4 regions of the Ensifer sp. Root31 genome follow, and region 1 is predicted to be linked to each of the others. Evidence: riboswitches for the same ligand, from Rfam matches in the RefSeq annotation. Region 1 holds a riboswitch; each other region holds the start of a gene.
What was found. A riboswitch is a leader RNA that binds a small molecule or an ion and turns the genes downstream of it on or off. The one in region 1 is predicted to bind cobalamin.

Region 1 (2,194 bases):
CCGCCGCCGCGCTTCGACAATTGTAGCGCCGAATTAATGCCGCGCGCGATCGATTCCATGTTGTCCTCGACCCTCAGCAGAAAGCAGGAGACGAGCTCGCCGCGCTGCTTTTTGCCGGCGTTGAGGAAGGTCGGGGTCGCCGGCTGGAAGCGACCGGAGATGATCTCGTCGACCATGTCGCGCGCCAGCGCCTCGTCGCCGCGCGCCAGCGTCAGCGCCACCATGCAGACCCGGTCCTCGTAGCGCTCGAGGTAGCGCTTCCCGTCGAAGGTCTTCAGCGTGTAGCTGGTGTAATATTTGAAGGCGCCGAGGAAGGTCGGGAAACGGAACTTCTTGTCATAGGCGTGATCGAACAGGTCGCGCACGAAGTTGAACGAATACTGGTCGAGAACCTCCTGCTCGTAGTAGCCCTCGGTGACGAGGTAATCGAGTTTTTCGCGCAGGTTATGGAAGAACACGGTGTTCTGGTTGACGTGCTGCAGGAAGTACTGCTTTGCCGCCAACCGGTCCTTGTCGAGCTGGATCCGGCCGTCCTCGTCATAGAGGTTCAGCATGGCGTTCAGCGCGTGGTAATCGAGCGCCGATTCCGTCGCCTTCAAGGGGCGTTCGAGTGTTGAGACGTCCAAAATCGTTCCATCCCGTTTTTGACATTGGCGACGTCCTCATCGGTTCCCAACAGTTCGAACCGGTAGAGATAGGGCACCTGGCACTTGGCCGAGATCACGTCGCCGGCGATCCCGTAGGTCGCGCCGAAATTGCTGTTGCCCGCGGCAATCACGCCGCGGATGTGGGAGCGGTTGTCCGCATCGTTGAGAAAGCGGATCACCTGTTTGGGCACGGCGCCCCGGCCGTCGTCGCCGCAATAGGTCGGGACGACGAGCACATAGGGTTCGTGCACGTCGAGCGGCGCGTCGGCCGCGCTGACGGGAATGCGTCTGGCGCGCAGGCCGAGCTTGCCGACGAAGCGATGGGTGTTTTCCGAGCGGGTGGAAAAATAGACGATCAGCCCCATCGCGCCGTACCTCGGCTTCAGGACAGTGCGCTGATCTTGTCGGGGCGGAAGCCTGCCCAGTGCTCCGGGCCGGCGATGACGACGGGAACCTGCATGTAGCCAAGGCCCTTGACCGTCTCGAACGCGTCCTGGTCGACCGAAATGTCGATCACCTCGTAATTGACGCCCTGGCGGTCGAGCGCGCGATAGGTTGCGGTGCACTGGACGCAGGCGGGCTTGCTGTAGACGGTGACGTTCATTTCTTCCTCGTTTGGTCGGCTGGATCTGGGCATGAAAAGGCATGCGGATACGCACAAGCGATCCGGCGAAATGCAGGACTGGCAGGATGACCGCTTGCTCGGGTCGAGAAGACCCGGGCGCGGTTGTTCGTCAGATTCGCGGCTTCCCGCGCCTCTTCATTGGCGAATGATAGGAATTCGATGACGCGGACATGACTTCACCCCGAAGTTGAAGACGGCGCTTCCGGGGAGACGTCGAGACGATCAGGCAGGTTTCATCCTGCCCCATGCACACCTCTGACCTCTCCGGACACCCCGCCCGTGGACGTTTATCGATCGAGGCAGGTCTCCTGGCTCACGGGTCGGTGCTTCTGTCCGGACCTTCCCGAAGCATCATGCTTCAGTGGCCGAATGCTGGACAGTTGCTCGCCGTTTACAGTTGCGGGGGCAGCCACGGCTTAGCCAAGCGAAATCGCTACGACGGCACCGTATTCCCATCTTCGCTCCCAATCCTTGCGAATCGGGAGAACCTCGAACACTAGATATAGTATATGTCGGGAAAATTGCGTCAATAGGTTCCATGTCGAAGCTACCTGGGAGGCGGACAATATTTTTTCGGGTGTGGATAGCGGGGAGTAAACGACAAGTGTCGGCGAAGCCTGTGGATGGAGAGCCGTCATTGACAGCTCTGCTGAAATCCTCAAGCCGCGAAGGCGGGAACAGGACGATTGTCCCCGTCGACTGCCACCATGATGAAGGCGCCATGGGCAGTCAGGGTCTGTTTCGCTCCCGTCAAATCCTCTGACCACAATTCGACATCGACCGTCGTCGAGCTCCGTCCGGTGCGCACAATCCTGGCGACAAGCTCGATGATCGAGCCAACGGTGATCCGGTGCTTGAAATCGATGCGCTGGCAGGAGGCGAGCACTGTCGTCTTGCGGCTCGCCCGTGTCGCCGCGCCGAA
Region 2 (2,194 bases), on a different contig from region 1:
TTTCATCTCACTTTCAATTCTGGGAGGACTTTCATGACCGAGCAATATGGCCGTCTCGACGGCAAGATCGCCATCGTCACCGGCGGGACGCAGGGGCTGGGCGCAACGATCGCCAACCTGTTTGCGGAACGTGGGGCTAAAGGTGTCGTCATCTGTGGACGCAACGTTGCCAAGGGCGAAGCGAAGGCCGAGCAGATCCGCAAGGCAACCGGCGCGCAGGTACTTTATGTCGAGGCAGACCTCGAAAAGGTCGAGGACGCGCGCAAGGTCGTCAGCGCCTGCGACGCCACATTCGGGCGCGTCGATGCGCTGGTCAATGCGGCGGCGATCACCGATCGCGGCACCATCCTGGACACCAGCCCCGAACTGTTCGACCGGATGTTCGCTGTCAATGTGCGCGCACCGTTCTTCCTGATGCAGGAAGCGGTAAAGCTGATGCGGCGGGAGGGCACGCAGGGCACCATCGTCAATATTGGCTCGATGTCGGCGATGGCCGGTCAGCCGTTTATCGCCGCCTATTGCTCGTCGAAGGGGGCGCTGGAGACGCTGACCAAGAACACCTCCTATGCGCTGCTGCGCAACCGCATTCGCGTCAATGGCCTCAATATCGGCTGGATGGCGTCCGAAGGGGAAGACCGCATCCAGCGCGAATTTCATGGGGCGGCAGACGACTGGCTCGAAAAGGCGGCCGCCAGCCAACCCTTCGGTCGGCTTGTCGACCCCAAGGAAGTCGCGCGTGCCTGCGCCTATCTCTCGTCGGATGAGTCCGGCCTGATGACGGGGTCGGTCATCTGCTTCGACCAGTCGGTGTGGGGCGGCTATGACGGCTCGCCGCATCCGGTCGCGCCGCTCTGACATCTGACGCTGTCGCGAGGCCCTGTGGAGTGACCGGCAAGCGACGCCGGACTTGCTTGTCATTCCCTGTGGGCTGTGCCCTTATGACGCCGTCAGGTGCCCGCAACGCGGGAGAATCGGGAATCCGGTGTTATTCCGGAACGTGCCCAACGCTGTGACGGGGACGACTGCCTCTAGGGATTTTGAGCTTGCTCAAGATCTTGCCACTGGATCTTCATGTGATCTGGGAAGGTGAGGCGGCCGGTTGATCCGAAGTCAGAAGACCGGCCTGGCAAGATAGACCGATATCCGCGCGGACGGCGGAAGGTTGTGCATTGTTGGGGATCGAACGATGCTGACTGACGCTAATGGCGGCCTTGCGGCTGCAGAGGCCTTTTCATCCGACGAGCGCGAAGCCGTCTATCGAGCCATCGAAACGCGCCGGGACGTGCGGGATCAGTTCCTGGCCGAACCCTTGCCTGACGATGTGGTGATGCGCCTGCTCAATGCTGCGCACCGGGCGCCATCGGTGGGTTTCATGCAACCGTGGAATTTCGTCGTGGTCCGGCAGGCCGAAACCCGCGAGCGGGTATGGCAGGCCTTTTCCCGCGCCAACGACGAAGCGGCATTGATGTTCGATGGCGACCGCCAAGCGAAATACCGCTCCCTGAAGCTGGAGGGGATCCGCAAGGCACCCTTGAGCATCTGCGTCACCTGCGACCGCACGCGCGGTGGAGCGGTCGTTCTCGGGCGCACCCATAACCCGCAGATGGATCTCTATTCCACCGTCTGTGCCGTGCAGAACCTCTGGCTTGCGGCGCGCGCCGAAGGCGTTGGTGTCGGCTGGGTCAGTATCTTTCATGAAAATGAGATCAAGGCGATCCTCGGCATTCCCGATCATGTCGTGATCGTCGCCTGGCTTTGCCTCGGATATGTCGATCGCCTTTACCAGGAGCCGGAACTTGCGGTTAAGGGCTGGCGCCAGCGGCTGCCGCTGGAGGAGCTGGTGTTCGAGGAAGGCTGGGGAACCTGCCGAAAGGCAGACGCTGCGATCAGTTGCTCTGAACCGGCTGGTAGCCCGGACCCTTCGGATGGCGAAGGTCGATCGACGTTTCCTCCTGGGGAAGGAACGTCGGCCCGATGACCCGCACCTTGCTCTTGGCGGGATCGTAGGGGCGCTCCTCCGCAGCCGCCTTGGCGGTAGGGGCGGCCGCTTCCTTCTTGCCCTCGATGACGATGATCGACGATTCGCTGTTGCCAGTGTTGCCACTGGAAGCCTTGGGCGTCGTCGCGATCTTTGGAATCTGGCAACCGCAAATGCCCGGCTTGCCGACGCCGCGCGTCCGATAGGCAAAGGCGT
Region 3 (2,194 bases), on a different contig from region 1:
TGAATGTCGTCGCCTTCAACGATGACGTCGCCAAGATTGATGCCGATGCGGAATTCCAGTCGACCCTGATCGGAGCCGCGGCTTTCGGATTTCGCGCGCTGAACCTCCACCGCACAACGGACCGCCTCGACGACACTCTGGAACTCGACCAATAACCCGTCGCCCATGGTCTTGATCAACCGCCCGCGATGTGCGGCAATCCTTTGTTCGAACAGGCCGTGCAGATCGGCCTGAAAGCGGGCACACGTACCCTCTTCGTCGGCTTGGGTGAGCAGTCCATAGCCGGAAACGTCGGCAATCATCACGGCGGTGAGCCTGCGTTCCATCTGCCTTCCGGATAATCGAAACGACTTTCGGCTACTCTATCGCAATATCTGACGTTGCTAAAATAAAGTTCAGTTGCCGTGGAGCGTCCGCTCCGACGTCGACTACAGCGCCGCGCGTCTTACTGGACGCGCAAAGGTCGCTGTAACACTTTGAATTGCTGCATGTTTTTATCCTTAGGTCGAATACCATCTAAGGATAAAAACATGCAGGAGTGGCCTTTGCGGCCTGCTGCCGGCAAATTGTCGCGCGCCGCATCTCGACGGGTGGCGTGTCGCACGCGTCGATTGACTTTGCGGCGCCCGCTTCCTAATCATCTGACGTTGGATGGTTTCCCCGGATCGTGGCGATGCGGGGGAATAATTGGGAATGTGACGGATGGACCCAAATCGGGCATCCTTATCGCAGCCGACCCCGCGACTGTAGAACGGTCAGGGTTCGCCATCGGGCTGATAGCCGGCTTCCTTTCGATTGCATGGGGCAATCGAAGGCGGTTTGGAATTCAGCCGGAAAAGCCACTGGCGTGGCTTCGTGATCAGCCGGGTTGGACGCCTCTTCTTCTACGAATCGTCCGCCTTTCACGAAACCAGAAAACGCCGGGAAGGTGAGGCGGGCCGTTCGGGCCCAAGCATCGGTCTTCGCGTGATCACGCGGGGCGCGATGTGGTGGGCTCGTGACGCCGTGAGCCAGGAGACCTGCCGTCCGACAGGGGCATTCCGCCCGAAGGGAAGCCCGCTTCCCACGCCATCACGGAGGTTGTCTTGGCTCATCGATCGTTTCCCGAACGCGCCGTCGGCGCGGTGAAATCCTGTTGCCGCTCGAATTCGCGACCAAGCGCGTGAGGCTGCAACGCACATGAGCATTTCCCATGCCGGGCCGGTTCTGGTCCTCGGCGGTGCCCGTTCCGGCAAATCCAGCTTTTCCGAAAGGCTCGTCGAAGCCTCCGGGCTCGGCATGCACTATGTCGCGACCGGCCGTGCCTGGGACGACGAGATGCGCGAGCGCATCGACCATCACCGGGCAAGGCGCGGCGAAGGCTGGACGACGCATGAAGAGCCGCTCGACCTCGTTTCGCTGCTGACGCGCATCGATGACGAGAACCGCGTGGTGCTCGTCGACTGCCTGACGCTGTGGGTCACCAACCTGATGATGGAAGGGCGCGACATGGCGGCAGAGTTCGCGGCCCTTGCCGCTTTCCTGCCGGAGGCGCGGGCGCGCCTCATCCTTGTTTCCAACGAAGTCGGCCTCGGCATCGTGCCCGAGAACCGCATGGTCCGCGATTTCCGCGACCATGCCGGCCGGCTTCACCAGATCGTTGCGGAGAAATCCGCGGAAGTTTACTTTGTCGCGGCCGGATTGCCGCTGAAAATGAAGGGTTGATCCATGACCACTGCCAGAGCCAACCAGGGCAAGATCCCGGCGACCGTCATCACCGGCTTCCTCGGTGCCGGCAAGACGACGATGATCCGCAATCTGCTGCAGAACGCCGATGGCAAGCGCATTGCGCTCATCATCAACGAGTTCGGCGATCTCGGCGTCGACGGCGACGTGCTGAAGGGCTGCGGCGCAGAAGCCTGCTCGGAAGACGATATCATTGAGCTTACCAATGGCTGCATCTGCTGCACGGTTGCCGATGATTTCATCCCGACCATGACCAAGCTGCTCGAGCGCGAAAATCGTCCTGACCATATCATCATTGAAACCTCGGGCCTCGCTTTGCCGCAGCCGCTGATCGCCGCCTTCAACTGGCCTGATATCCGCAGCGAAGTCACCGTCGATGGCGTCGTCACCGTGGTCGACAGTGCCGCCGTTGCCGCCGGCCGTTTTGCCGACGACCATGACAAGGTCGATGCGTTGCGTGTCGAGGACG
Region 4 (2,194 bases), on a different contig from region 1:
TCAAAATGTGAGCATTACTCATGATTCCCGATGCAAGCCCTTCCACAATCCCCGCTGACGACGAGCCGGCGCTGCGCCGCACGCCCAGCCAGAAGCGCAGCCGCGAGCGCGTCGAGCACATCCTTTCCTGCGCCACGGCGATCATCCAGGAGAAGGGCAGCGACGCCATGCGCATGAGCGAAGTCGCTGAAAAGGCTGGAATCTCGATCGGCTCCCTCTACCAGTACTTCCCCGACAAGGCGGCGATCGTGCGCACGCTGGCCGAGCGCTACAATGCGGTCTGCAATGAATGCATCGGGGCCGAGCTTGCCAAGGTGACGTCGATCTCGGAACTGCGTGACGCCTTCTCCATGCTGTTCGACATCTATTACGATATGTTCCTGGCCGAGCCTGTGATGCGCGACATCTGGTCAGCGATGCAGGCCGACAAGGCGCTGCGCGAGATCGACCTTTTGCAAAGCCGTGCCGGCGGCCAGCTTCTGGCCGACGTCTGGGCTCGGTTTGCGCCCGACACGCCGCGCGAAACGATCGACAGCGCCGCCTTTTTGATCATGCATCTCGGCGATTGCACGATGCGGCTTGCGGTCTCCGTCACCAGAGCAGAGGGCGACCAGATCGTCGAAGCCTATAAACGCATGATCCTTCGTGATTTTGTCGCGGATGGACCGGGCGGCGGCGCAAGTCTAATTGACATCTCCGGGGTGCGATCCTAATCATCGTGGATCGATTGGTTCCCGCAACGCGAACGCGTTTCGGGAGTAAACGGGAACGTGACGGATGGACCCATGCTGGGCATTCAAATCACGGCCGACCCCGCGACTGTAGAGCGACGTGAATGCGCCGTTCCGGAGCGATCCGGAAGAAGCCACTGGAGACAAGACCGCGAGAGGGCGGCCCTTGCTCTGGGAAGGCGAGGCAAATCCAGGGTGATCTCACCCGACGTCCTGAGCCAGGAAACCTGCCAGTCGATGCGGGCATAGGGCCCAAACCGGGAAAGATCCCGACGCCATCACGGAGGTTGTCATGGCTACATCTACAGTTTCGAGCATTCCGCTCTCCCTCAGCGATCGTCTGACCGCAGGTATCATCGCGCTCCTCATCGGCGGCTTCCTCGTCTTCGGCGCAGGCCTGGCGAACTCGGCCGTGCTGCACGATACCGCGCACGACACCCGCCACTCCTATGGCTTCCCCTGCCACTAAGCGATGTTCCGGGACGCGACTTGCGTTCCGCATCGACATAGCTGCGGACAAAAACGCTTCCGGCAGACAGCCGGACGCGTTTGCTCGCGTCTGATGCAGATTGAAGATCTGCCGGACGGAGCCGTTCGCATATTTGCCAGTGGGACACGGCGCTGCCTGCCAGATGCATGGCGCGCCGATATCGAGGGATATCGAAAATGATTGTCAGAACGCTTCTGGCCGCGATCGTGGCTGGATTGATTGCCGGTGTCTTCATGACCGGCGCCCAGGAACTGCGCGTCGTACCGCTGATCCTGCACGCGGAAGAATTCGAAGGCGAGGCACCGGCCGCCGGCGAACAACCAGCCGTTCAGCCGGGAACGGCCGATCCGGCCGCAGCAAACCACGACCAGCATTCGTCGCTGAAGGCGGTTTCGCCGATTGGCGCTTTGCTTGACGCCCTGTCGCCGATCACGCCTGCCTACGCCCATGAGGGCGAACACGAGGAAGGCGGCATCATGTTCGGCATGAGCCGCTTTTCCGGCACGCTGATCGCCAATCTGGTGACCGGCTCCGGCTTCGCGCTGCTGCTCGCCGGCGTCAGCCTCGTCATCGGCTACCCGATCACGCTCAGGAACGGCGCGCTCTGGGGCGCCTGCGGCTGGCTTGCCGTGCACATGCTGCCGGCAATCGGTCTGCCGCCGGAACTGCCGGGCTTCCCGGCCGCGGAACTCGGCGACCGCCAGGTCTGGTGGGGTGCAACCGTGCTGTTGTCTGCCGCCGGTCTCTATCTGCTGGTCTTGCGGCAAGAGATCGCCGCCAAGATCATCGGCCTCGTGCTGATCGCGGCACCGCATGTCTATGGCGCGCCGCAACCGTCGGACATCTCCAGCAATGTGCCGGCCGTGCTCGGCGCTGAATTCGCCGTGGCAGCCCTTGCCACCACGCTCGCGTTCTGGATTGTTCTCGGCGTCGTGTCGGGCTTCATCAACGATCGTTTCGCCAAGGCGTAACA

Region 2: another riboswitch for cobalamin. It lies ahead of bluB (5,6-dimethylbenzimidazole synthase); the one in region 1 lies ahead of nrdH (glutaredoxin-like protein NrdH).
Region 3: another riboswitch for cobalamin. It lies ahead of cobU (bifunctional adenosylcobinamide kinase/adenosylcobinamide-phosphate guanylyltransferase); the one in region 1 lies ahead of nrdH (glutaredoxin-like protein NrdH).
Region 4: another riboswitch for cobalamin. It lies ahead of ASD00_RS27225 (CbtB-domain containing protein); the one in region 1 lies ahead of nrdH (glutaredoxin-like protein NrdH).

Annotation. Positions count from the first base shown of each region.
Region 1 is NZ_LMCO01000034.1:168,303-170,496, reverse strand. It holds gene nrdE (class 1b ribonucleoside-diphosphate reductase subunit alpha) at 1-626, opposite strand, end outside; gene nrdI (class Ib ribonucleoside-diphosphate reductase assembly flavoprotein NrdI) at 596-1,012, opposite strand; gene nrdH (glutaredoxin-like protein NrdH) at 1,030-1,251, opposite strand; cobalamin riboswitch at 1,553-1,779, opposite strand; gene ASD00_RS41930 (hotdog domain-containing protein) at 1,931-2,194, opposite strand, start outside.
Region 2 is NZ_LMCO01000023.1:180,869-183,062, reverse strand. It holds gene ASD00_RS20935 (SDR family oxidoreductase) at 34-855, shown strand; cobalamin riboswitch at 933-1,142, shown strand; gene bluB (5,6-dimethylbenzimidazole synthase) at 1,187-1,978, shown strand; gene ASD00_RS20925 (DUF2865 domain-containing protein) at 1,887-2,194, opposite strand, start outside.
Region 3 is NZ_LMCO01000023.1:346,120-348,313, reverse strand. It holds gene ASD00_RS21720 (adenylate/guanylate cyclase domain-containing protein) at 1-326, opposite strand, end outside; cobalamin riboswitch at 636-1,042, shown strand; gene cobU (bifunctional adenosylcobinamide kinase/adenosylcobinamide-phosphate guanylyltransferase) at 1,180-1,704, shown strand; gene cobW (cobalamin biosynthesis protein CobW) at 1,708-2,194, shown strand, end outside.
Region 4 is NZ_LMCO01000037.1:5,297-7,490, forward strand. It holds gene ASD00_RS27220 (TetR/AcrR family transcriptional regulator) at 21-713, shown strand; cobalamin riboswitch at 712-981, shown strand; gene ASD00_RS27225 (CbtB-domain containing protein) at 1,024-1,200, shown strand; gene ASD00_RS27230 (CbtA family protein) at 1,398-2,192, shown strand.